2 linked regions of the Mastigocladopsis repens PCC 10914 genome follow. The protein of the gene in region 1 binds, or shares a complex with, the protein of each later gene. Links are inferred from orthologs where the notes say so. Each region holds a gene or a part of one and is shown on either strand. Other genes may lie near its edges.

What was found. Proteins that work in one complex are often made in the same cells at the same time.
Region 2: the proteins of MAS10914_RS0117350 (region 1) and atpC are in contact, whole or in part, in a cryo-EM structure (PDB 9ITS), measured with the Chloroflexus aurantiacus proteins. The link is inferred for Mastigocladopsis repens PCC 10914 from one-to-one orthologs. Residues at the interface, in WP_012258894.1 of Chloroflexus aurantiacus: Pro2, Arg9, Arg10, Arg12, Ser13, Val14, Asn16, Val17, Ile20, Thr21, Met24, Val27, Lys31, Arg34, Ala41, Thr42, Pro44, Tyr45, Arg48, Met49, Val52, Arg88, Leu90, Arg142, Asp145, Ala146, Lys148, Leu149, Val205, Asp206; in WP_012258892.1 of Chloroflexus aurantiacus: Glu6, Val8, Thr9, Ala10, Glu11, Arg12, Val13, Thr26, Lys27, Asp28, Pro39, Leu40, Met41, Thr42, Ile43, Phe66, Glu68, Val69, Leu70, Arg73, Thr75, Leu77, Ala78, Asp79, Arg102, Gln107, Arg110, Asp111, Leu114, Ala117.

What each region holds. Positions count from the first base shown.
Region 1 is NZ_JH992901.1:3,405,496-3,411,850, reverse strand. Bases 3,381-6,355 are described here. They hold MAS10914_RS0117350 (F0F1 ATP synthase subunit gamma), read right to left. Parts: upstream 5,355-6,355; coding sequence 4,407-5,354; downstream 3,381-4,406. Other genes in these bases: atpA (F0F1 ATP synthase subunit alpha), read right to left, coding at 5,543-6,355; MAS10914_RS34325 (hypothetical protein), read right to left, coding at 4,173-4,388. Outside these bases: MAS10914_RS36230 (hypothetical protein), read right to left, coding at 1-64; MAS10914_RS0117370 (CAP domain-containing protein), read right to left, coding at 123-818; MAS10914_RS0117365 (CAP domain-containing protein), read right to left, coding at 1,333-2,079; MAS10914_RS0117360 (DsbA family protein), read right to left, coding at 2,344-3,168. UniProt on the Escherichia coli protein: Produces ATP from ADP in the presence of a proton gradient across the membrane. The gamma chain is believed to be important in regulating ATPase activity and the flow of protons through the CF(0) complex.
Region 2 is NZ_JH992901.1:6,041,130-6,045,614, reverse strand. What follows is about bases 1-2,796. They hold atpC (ATP synthase F1 subunit epsilon), read left to right. Parts: upstream 1-1,089; coding sequence 1,090-1,503; downstream 1,504-2,796. Other genes in these bases: MAS10914_RS0128920 (TIGR01548 family HAD-type hydrolase), read left to right, coding at 2,595-2,796; MAS10914_RS0128925 (30S ribosomal protein PSRP-3), read right to left, coding at 2,123-2,422; atpD (F0F1 ATP synthase subunit beta), read left to right, coding at 1-999. In the rest of the region: more of MAS10914_RS0128920, read left to right, coding at 2,797-3,404; MAS10914_RS0128915 (Tab2/Atab2 family RNA-binding protein), read left to right, coding at 3,491-4,282; dcm (DNA (cytosine-5-)-methyltransferase), read right to left, coding at 4,249-4,485. UniProt on the Escherichia coli protein: Produces ATP from ADP in the presence of a proton gradient across the membrane.

The sequences.
Region 1 (6,355 bases):
CAAGAATGGCGCGTTGATGTTCAACAGTTGTTGTATCCAGTATATTTAAATGATAAATTGGCATCAATTATGACTTCTTGAGAGTGCGTAACAAAGCTTTTAGACAAATTATGAATTCTCAATTACGAATTTTCTCTATATCCTCCTGCATAGTTAATCACGCACATCTGCCTGTATGCAGTGTGAACCCCAAAAGCAACTCCAGCCACCTTAAAAGTAGGGTTAAACATATTTGTTCTATGACCGCGATCGGGTACTCCGTCGTCAATAATTAATTGCATAACAATATCTTGTGCCGTATGGGAACCATAGCTAATATTTTCCCCAGCAGTGAATTTCCAACTCCCGTAGCGGTTGAGGCGAGTAAAGGGGTCACTCTTATCGCTCCCCTTGTGACCCAGAATCCCTTTTGAGCCTTGGTCTTTGACATGATCCCTAGCCGCCAAAGACATTCCTTTGGATGCCGTTAAAGATCCCACTGGACGGACTGACTTGAGAAAGGCGATCGCCTCATCAACCGCTTTGACTCCTTCGTGTGTTTGCAAATAGACTCGACTAGAGATTCTAACTCGATTGCCTTCAAAACGTTGTCTATAGTTTTCTAATACAGCAGCATAAGCAGCGGGATTTGTTCTCGCCTTATTCATTTCTACAATCACTTGTTGTTCAAGACGCGAAAGAGTCTTTGGGCGTACCAAAACATCAGAATCTTCTTCTTCAGGAATGTTAGGTACAAAGGAGTCAGACTCAAACAATGCATCACAAGATGTAGTTAATAAAGTCATGGGGATAAATATCCAAAATACCATCCGACGCATCAACGACCTCATAACTTTGAAGCGACCAATCAATATGTATTGAGATCCATAAATTTATAACTAGTTTCCAGATGACTTGATAAGCTTCTCGTTTTTAAAGCAGACGAATGTTACACCGCTTATTCTGATGATTAGACCACAAATCTTCTGGTGGGCATTGCCCATAAAAGCTTATGTGATAGACATTTGAGATATAGCTATAGCCCAATACGGTTCAGTTAAGGATTTTTGGTGAGATTCGGTCAGGTGTAGAGACGCGCCATGGCGCGTCTCTACATTGTGTTCCTGATAAGGGTTTTGGTCTTATCTGAACCGTATTGAGCTATAGCCACCTTAGCTGAAAACCGCTGTCATAAAAAAACTCCCGTTATAATGCAAAAGCATTTAACGAGAGAGTGCTAACAAATTTCAATTCAGCAGGTCGGCACAAATAAATGTAACCCGTTCGGGCTGGAAATAGGGAATAGGAAAGAACCATTTCGCATTCCCTATTCCCAACCCCAAAAAGCCATGTTTAATTACCCCCATTTGCTGAAATCAATTTTTCTTGATATCCTGCTGCGTAGGTAATCACGCACATCGTTTTGTATCTGGCGTGATTTCCATAAGCAACCCCAGCCACTTTAAAAGCGGGGTTAAAAATGTTTTTTCTATGACCGCGATTGGGCACTCCATCATCAATAATTAACTGCATGACGATCTCCTGAGCCGTCGTGGGACCATAACTGATATTTTCCCCAGCAGTGGTTTGCCAATGTCCGTAGCGGTCAATCCGAGTAGATGTGTTACTACCATCGCTGCCATGATGACCTCTCTTACCTTGTGCTCCATTATCTTTGACATGATCTCTAGCACCTAAAGACATTCCCTTAGATGTGGTTAAAGCACTAACAGGACTCACTGAGTTGAGAAACTCAATTGCTTCATCAACGGCTGTTAGCCCTTCGTGTGTTTGCATGAAGCCTTGATTAGAAACTTTTACTCGCTTACCTTGGAAGCGCTGTTTGTAGCTTTCCAAGATAGGGATGTATGCCTTGGGATTTGTCCGTACCTTGTTCATCTCGCTCATAACTTGTTGTTCCAAAGGCGTCAGGTAAGTTTGCTGTGTATCTAAAGTAGGATTGACTGCTTGAACTGCACTGGGAGCGGCATTCCTTACATATTCTTCTCCTGCTAAAGATGGGCTGGATATAAATAGTTGAGAGCTACAAGTTGCTATCAGAGTCATAGGGAAAAACACACTGAATCCACTGCGACGCATTAATGACCTCATGATTTCTGTTCCACCGAAGTTAATAGGGTTGTCTTGGATGCACCACGTTTTGCTCGGGTTAATTATGTGGTACTTGGTTTAATAGAGCACTTAAACTGAACTCAGTACTCTGCAACCTTTGTAACCTTGCAAACCAAAGACAGTAAACAGTGAGCCTACCGAAGTAGGCTTTATGAGCGATTACCTGCGATTCTCAAGCTACGTACGTATCAAAAAATATGTAATATATAATACTTAGTTAGAGCCGAGAATTTACTGAACACGACTCAATGCATTCTCCAGATCCGAAACCTGCAATGCACCCGACAAAGTTTCACCATTCATCACAAAGAAGGGAGTGCCAGAAAGTCCCAATCTCTCAGCAAGCTGTACATCTTTCTCAATTGCAGTTTCACCAAGGAGGCGTTCGCCCGTAAGGGCGCGGCTTTGCCGATGCTCCCAAAGGGAGCCGCCCAAAGAGCGATCGCGTTTAAACTTTTCGAGATCCAAATTTAGGTTTTCGGCAATGTCTAAATACAAAGGCTCTCCCAGTTGTTTTTGATGGGTAAAGAGCGCGTCTTGGTACTCCCAAAATTTACCTTGTTGTTGTGCTGCCCAAGCAGCAACTGCTGCTGGCATTGCTTGAGGATGAATAGGTGTGAGAGGGAAATGTTTATAAACCAAAGTGACTTCATCCTTATGCTTTGCCATAAACTGTTTTAGGGTTTTATGTGCTTGGGCACAGTAGGGACATTGAAAATCTGAGAATTCTACCAATAAAGTCTTAAACTCAGTTGAGCCAGTCGTGGGAGACTCACCAATCACCTCTTGGGGATTGGTTTTCATTTGACGCACAAATTCTTGTTGTGCTTGTTGTATCTGTGCTTGTTGCTTTTGTTGGTACGCTTGTACTGATTCTATGAGGGCTTCCGGGTGTTCCCGGATAACTTGTAAGATTTGCTGTTCTAATTGAGGACTGATGCGATTCGCTGCATCTGCCGGGAGTGATGAACCTAACACTAAACACAGTATGCATAGTGCTACTAAACGACCTAGCCATTGAACATTTTTACCGAGCCAGTAGGAAAATGCACGCATACAGAAACAGATTGTTGATACAATTTCTACCATTTCTTAGTATTCACTGAGTTGGGTAATAGCGATCGCTCAAAATTACACATCACTAATAGGTCTTTGTATAAACTCTAGTAATACTGTTGGAAAAATTACTCCACACCGTGAGAAAAAAGTGATATATATATAGGTTGTTTAATTCTGCTATCATGGACAGCACATTAGAGAAATTGCTAGTTTGCCTAGGCAGATTTGGTTCTTGTAGCCGCAGGCTAAAGCCTGAAGGCTATTGGTGTAAGACATGATTTGAGTTATTAGCTATTAATTAAAGCTTTGTGATTTCGAGTACAGCGATTTTGCTCTCACTAGATTTTTCTCGAAAAACTGGTAGATGCTACGGTATAAGAAATACAGAAATATTTACAATTAAACTTAGCTACTGGCTTGCTAAATTCCTTGCCACAAGCTGGGTTTTGACAAGTCACAACTACTTTTGATTCAGCCATAAAAAACAAAATCCACCTAGCTATAACTCTACCAGGTGGATTTCATGTTTTATTTATTAGTGGAGCTTATGGGAGTTGAACCCATGTCCGCAATGGGTATTGACCCCCCACTCATTCACAGGTTTAGCCTTTCTGATCCTCAAGGCGGGAAACGTTCATTATCCCGAACGCTAGGATGCTCTGGTTAATTCTTAGCTAGCAAGCAAACCAGAGATACTTGCTAGAGCATCCGTTGGGGGTTGGTCTCTAGCCCTTAACGGAGTCAAACTAGAGACGCTCGAATCTGTTAGAGATTATTAGGCAGCTGCTAGAGCTTGCTTACGAGCAAAAGGTACGATGTTGTTCGCATTTACTTTTTTTTTGAGCCTTTGATTTTCGAGAGACGACTCACTCTCGACCTGAATCATAGAGTAGCTTTCGCCACCACGTCGAAACCGTTAAAGCCCCATGTGGTTCATCTATAGTACGATTATAGTACGCTCTGGTTGAAATCTGTCAGTTTTAGAAAAAATTTTTGAATTTTTATCGGGGGAGACGAGGAGGCTGCGCCGTGCGGGGGTTTCCACCGTTGTAAGCCCTATGTCCTTCGGACACGCGAAGCGTCTCCGTGCCTCCGTAGGAGGAGCTTACGCTAACGCCTACGGCGTGCCGCAGGCATAGGAGATAGCAAGTGGCGTGCGGCTGCCGTGGAGATAAGGGAGATAAGGGAGAGTAGAAATTTTCCATTCGCTTCCTCATCTTCCTCATCCTCTGGTTCTAACCTAGTGCTTCGGCACCACCGACAACTTCTAGGATTTGCTGGGTAATTGCGGCTTGGCGCGCTTTGTTGTAAGACAGTGTGAGAGAACCAATCAAGTCCTTAGCGTTATCGCTGGCATTGCTCATTGCTGTCATCCGCGCTGCGAGTTCGCTTGCGGCTGATTCTTGTAACGCCCGCAACAGTTGGTTACTTAGATACAGAGGTAGCAAGGAATCGAGAATCTGTACTGGGTCTTGCTCGAAAATCATGTCGCGAGGTAAAACACGGGTTGGGGTGGTCACTTTCTCCCGTGTGACTTCAAATTCACCACCACGGCTTGTCAAGCGAAAGATTTCGTCATCCTGTGCTTCTAAACCTTGGGGGTCAAGGGGAAGCAGGGTTTGCACCACAGGACGAGAGCTTACCAAGGAGACAAACTTGGTGTAAACTAGCTCAATGCGGTCTACGCTTTCTGAGAGGAACAACGAAAGCAATTGGTCTGCAATGTTGGTGGCTTCAGCGGCAGTGGGAATTTGCTCTAAGCCAGTGAAGGTAGCGTTTATGGGCTGTTCGCGACGTTGGAAGTACTGACCGGCTTTGCGTCCTACGATGACAAATTTGTAGTCAAGACCTTCTGCCTTGAGTTCTTTAGTGCGATTTTCGGCACGCTTGATAATATTGTTGTTGTAGCCACCGCACAAACCGCGATCGCCTGAAATTACCAACAGCCCCACTGACCGAACTTGGCGTTTTTTCAACAGAGGTAGGTCTACATCTTCAAACCGCAGACGGGTCTGCAAACCATACAGAACTTGTGCCAAACGGTCAGCAAAAGGACGGGTAGCAATTACCTGTTCTTGGGCGCGACGCACCCTAGCAGCAGCTACCAGCCGCATGGCTTCTGTAATTTTTTTGGTATTTTTTACTGATTGAATGCGATCGCGTATTGCTTTGAGATTTGCCATAATCTTTTACAAGAATTCAGAATTTAGAATTCAGGAGTCAGGATGAAGCTATTTTCTAACTTCTTACTCCTAACTCCTGTCTTATACTTTTGCCAGGAAGGTTTTTTATTCAGAATTCCGAAGTCAAGAGAGAACTAACATATTTTTGCTGACTCCTGACTCCTGACTCCTGATTCCTGATTCCTGATTTACACTGTTGCCAAGAAGGTCTTCTTGTATTCGTTGATTGCTTCCTTCAAAGCTGCTTCCTCTTCGTCACCCAGTGCTTTCTTGGTTTGCACTCCTTGAGTGTACTGAGGTTTGCTGGTCTTCAAGTACTCACGCAGTCCCTGAGTGAAAGCAGTGACTTTATCTACTGGAACCTCATCTAAATACCCGTTGATACCAGCGTAGAGAAGCGCTACTTGCTCATAAACTGCCAGAGGTGCGTTTTGCGGCTGTTTCAAGAGTTCGCGTAAGCGCGCACCCCGTGCTAGTTGGTCTTGAGTTGCTTTATCTAGGTCAGATGCGAATTGTGCGAAGGCTTGCAATTCGTCAAACTGCGCCAATTCCAGCTTCAATTTTCCGGCAACTTTCTTCATTGCCTTGGTTTGAGCAGCAGAACCTACCCGCGACACGGAAATCCCGGGGTTAATAGCGGGACGGACACCTGAGTTGAACAGGTCGGAAGACAGGAAGATCTGACCGTCTGTAATCGAAATTACGTTGGTGGGGATGTAAGCAGAGACGTCACCTGCTTGAGTTTCGATAATTGGTAGGGCGGTCATGCTCCCTGCACCCAATTCGTCACTCAGCTTTGCTGCACGTTCCAACAAGCGGGAGTGGATGTAGAACACATCTCCAGGATAAGCTTCCCGTCCGGGTGGGCGGCGCAGGAGCAAGGACATTTGGCGATAAGCTTGAGCTTGCTTGGATAGGTCATCATAGATAACCAGAGTTGCCTTACCTTTGTACATGAAGTACTCAGCAATCGAAGCACCTGTATAAGGAGCCAAGAATTG
Region 2 (4,485 bases), 2.6 Mb from region 1 along the record:
CCCTATCGACGCGGTGGTAAGATTGGTCTATTTGGCGGTGCTGGTGTAGGCAAGACCGTCATTATGATGGAGTTAATTAACAACATCGCTACAGAACACGGTGGAGTGTCAGTGTTCGGTGGAGTGGGTGAGCGCACCCGTGAGGGCAATGACCTTTATAACGAAATGATTGAATCTGGGGTAATCAATAAAGATAACCTCAATGAGTCAAAGATTGCCCTAGTATACGGTCAGATGAACGAGCCACCCGGAGCGAGAATGCGGGTTGGTCTTTCGGCACTGACAATGGCAGAATACTTCCGCGATGTGAACAAGCAGGACGTGCTGCTGTTTATTGACAACATCTTCCGGTTTGTGCAAGCAGGTTCGGAAGTGTCAGCTCTGTTGGGACGAATGCCTTCTGCGGTAGGATATCAGCCAACATTGGGAACTGACGTAGGTGCATTGCAAGAGCGCATCACCTCCACCAACGAAGGGTCAATTACCTCAATTCAAGCGGTATACGTACCTGCTGACGACTTGACCGACCCCGCACCAGCTACCACCTTCGCTCACTTGGATGGAACAACGGTACTGTCTAGGGGTTTGGCTTCCAAGGGGATCTATCCAGCGGTAGATCCTCTTGGTTCCACTTCCACAATGTTGCAGCCCAACATTGTTGGTGGCGAACACTACAACACAGCCCGTGCAGTACAATCAACTCTCCAGCGTTACAAGGAGCTTCAGGACATCATCGCCATTCTCGGTTTGGATGAATTGTCTGAAGAAGACCGTCTCATCGTGGCGCGTGCGCGCAAAGTCGAGCGTTTCCTGTCCCAGCCGTTCTTTGTGGCAGAAGTGTTCACCGGTTCTCCTGGTAAGTATGTGAAGCTGGAAGATACGATCAAAGGCTTCAACATGATTCTGTCTGGTGAATTGGATGATCTGCCAGAGCAGGCTTTCTACATGGTTGGTAGTATTCAAGAAGCGATCGCCAAAGCCGAAAAACTCAAAGGGTAATTAGTTAATGGTTAGTGGTTAGTAGTTAGTGGTAATACCAACTAGCCACTAACTACTAACCACTAACAACTACCGAAAAACATAAAACAAATGACATTAACTGTTCGTGTAATTTCCCCAGATAAAACAGTATGGGATGCGCCAGCTGAAGAAATCGTTTTGCCCAGCACCACTGGTCAGCTAGGCATCCTCAGCGGACACGCACCACTATTAACTGCCCTAGACACGGGTGTGATGCGAGTACGTTCTAGTAAAAATCAGGATTGGGTGGCTATTGCCTTATCGGGTGGCTTTGCCGAAGTCGAACAAGATGAAGTCACAATTCTGGTAAACGGTGCAGAGCGTGGTGACAAAATTAACCTAGAGGAAGCCCGTGCTGCTTTGAACGAAGCAGAAACTCGTTTGAATCAGGTCAAACCAGACGACAGACAAGCACAAATCCAAGCAAAGCAGGCTTACAAACGTGCCCGCGCCCGTTTTCAAGCTGCTGGCGGTATGGTATAGATGCGTTTAGGTAGGGTATACGCCCTACCTACAAGTTATGACTTTTGATGACCTAAAGGCGAGAGGCTGCCGTTGGTAGCCTCACCCTCATAATAACTATCATTACTACTGATGATAAGATATCTATTTTTTTTGCAAGTTGTTTAAAGTCAAATGAGAGCGAATAGATAAGTATAAATTAATAGTTTTTAAAGAATAATGTTTGAATTGCAATTGCTTATGTAGAGACGTTGCAGCGCAACGTCTCTACACATATGTCATTATCACAAGTAACCCTTAACTGAACTGTATTGAGGTATAAATTGCTGTGATAACACTCTTAAATTGTGGGAGGTAAACACTGGTCAGGTCATTGGCACTCTTTCAGGCAATTCCTGGTCGGTGGTCACAGTGGCTTTCAGTGCCGATGGGAAAAGGTTGATGACCGGCAGTAGAGACAAAACACTCAAGCTGTGGAGGGTGAGCACAAAAGAAGAAGTTGCTACTCTTTCTGGTCATGTAGACTCAGTATCTGGCGTTGCTGTTAGCCCTGTTGCACAACTGATTGCTAGTGGCAGCAGGGATAAAACCATCAAACTCTCGGAGCTTCTTCAACAGCAGGGCAGTTGATTATACAACTCTAGGCGCTACCTGTAAAGCCAACTTCGGGAAATTTTAACTGAGCTTCAGCCATCGGACGGTTTCTGCCTTCTTCTTGCCAGTAGTTAATAACTTCTGTGGCTTTATTGAGCAATTCCACCCGATCCAGTTCAGTAATCCAGTGTTTTGATTCTAGCTCCTTTTTTAACTCTTCCCAGGCATCATTCCTTGGCCAGAAAAAGTACTTAGTCAAAGGACTTGTGCCTTTGCCTACGACTTGATCGACTGCCAAAGCGACGTTTTCGTCTAACCACAGTATTTTCAAAATAAACTTGGACAATCACACCTCCCTTGGAGTATCCGGGCAACATTCACTAACGCATGCGATCGCTTATTTTAACGCAATATCTAGCAGCTTACCAAATAGGAATTAGGCTTTGAGTATTTTGGAATTTTGAATTTTCTCACCATTTCCCAATCTAAAATCTAAAAATCTAAAACCTACACGTTCTATGACCGAACAATCCTCAACAAAAGCGATAATCGTTTTCGATATTGACGGCGTTGTGCGCGATGTCAGTGGTTCCTATCGACGAGCGATGGCAGATACTGTGGAGCATTTCACGGAGGGAGCGTATCGCCCAACACCACTCGACATAGACCAACTCAAGTCCGAAGGCATCTGGAATAATGATTGGGAAGCATCCCAAGAATTAATTTACCGCTACTTTGAAACTCATTCCTACTCCCGTGAACAATTACAACTCGACTACAATGCCATTGTCGCCTTTTTTCAATCGCGCTATCGAGGCTTAGACCCCCACAATTGGACGGGATATATCTGCAATGAACCATTATTGTTACATCCTAGCTACCTAGAGGAACTGACAAAAGCTGAGATCCCTTGGGGATTTTTCAGTGGTGCAACTCGTGCTTCTGCAACTTATGTTTTGGAAAAACGCCTTGGCTTGAAGTCTCCAGTATTAATTGCAATGGAAGATGCTCCTGGTAAACCAGATCCCACTGGACTTTTTGCTACCATTCACCTGTTGGAGTCTTGTGGTAGTAAAGAGAATCACAAATCAATACCAGTCATCTACGTGGGAGATACAGTTGCTGATATGTACACAGTGGAAAAATCCAGGGTCTTGGAACCTACGCGCACTTGGATTGGTGTAGGTATTTTACCGCCACACGTACAGGAAACAGCAACGCGACGTGATGCGTATACTGAGACATTACTAACAGCAGGAGCATCGATAGTTTTGAGCAATGTACAACAACTGAGTCCGCTCAAAATAGAAGAACTACTGGGGATATAAGAGGTGTAGGAGGTAGGGATGTGCGTTAAAGGAAAACCCTTACCTCTTATATCCAATCTTAACCAACAAATAGATGCGTAAGTCCTATGAAAATTTGGCAAGCTGATTTTTATCGTCGTCCGCAGACAGAAGCATCAGGACAAGTGATGTGGGAGTTGTTGATTTGTGACGAAACTCGCAACTTTGAGTATCAAGCAACTTGTCCGCAATCGCAAGCAAATTCAAGTTGGGTTGCTTCTCAACTTCAACAAGCAGCTGGTGAACATTTACCAGATGTTATTCAGGTGTTTCGTCCTCAGTCTTTAAGTTTAATAGAACAAGCTGGACGCAGTTTAGGCATTAGTGTTGAACCAACCCGTCGCACATTGGCATTAAAACAGTTGTTGCAAGAAAAGCAATATGCCATATCCTTGGATAAACCACCCCCAATGCCATTACCAGAAAACCTTTGGGGAGAAAAATGGCGTTTTGCTTCACTGAGTGCTGGTGATATGGCAGAAGCGTTTAGCGATCGCCCCATTCCTATTTTAGAAATACCAGAATATCTCTTGCCGATCAATCTCGGTTTGGCGTCAACAGTTGCTGTCCCCGGTATAGTCATTGATGGTGGAAGGCAATCGATGCGTTTGGCTCGATGGCTGGAACAAGCGCATCCCGTAGCATTAAATTACGTTGCTGGTGCGCCTAATGGTTTAGTGTTAGAAGCTAGCTTGGTTGACAGATGGATTGTTGCCACGTTTGAAGATCAACAAGTCACTGCTGCTGCTCAAGTTTATCAACAGCGTCAGCAGCAAAGTCAAGGACTACATTTTTTGTTAGTGCAACCCGATGATTCCGGGATGACTTACACCGGCTTTTGGTTATTGCGTGAAGAGTGAGCGATTGCATTTTCAAATCTCTGAGTTCGTTGTTGGGTATAATACAACGTTTTCATAATGACTTCTTGCGCCACAGCTTTTACTACATTAATGCTCACCGAATTTCCCAATTGATGGTAAGCCTTATTATCATTGGGATGAAGTATAAAGCTATCAGCAAAACCTTGTAATCTCGCCGCTTCGCGGGGGGTTATTCGTCGAAC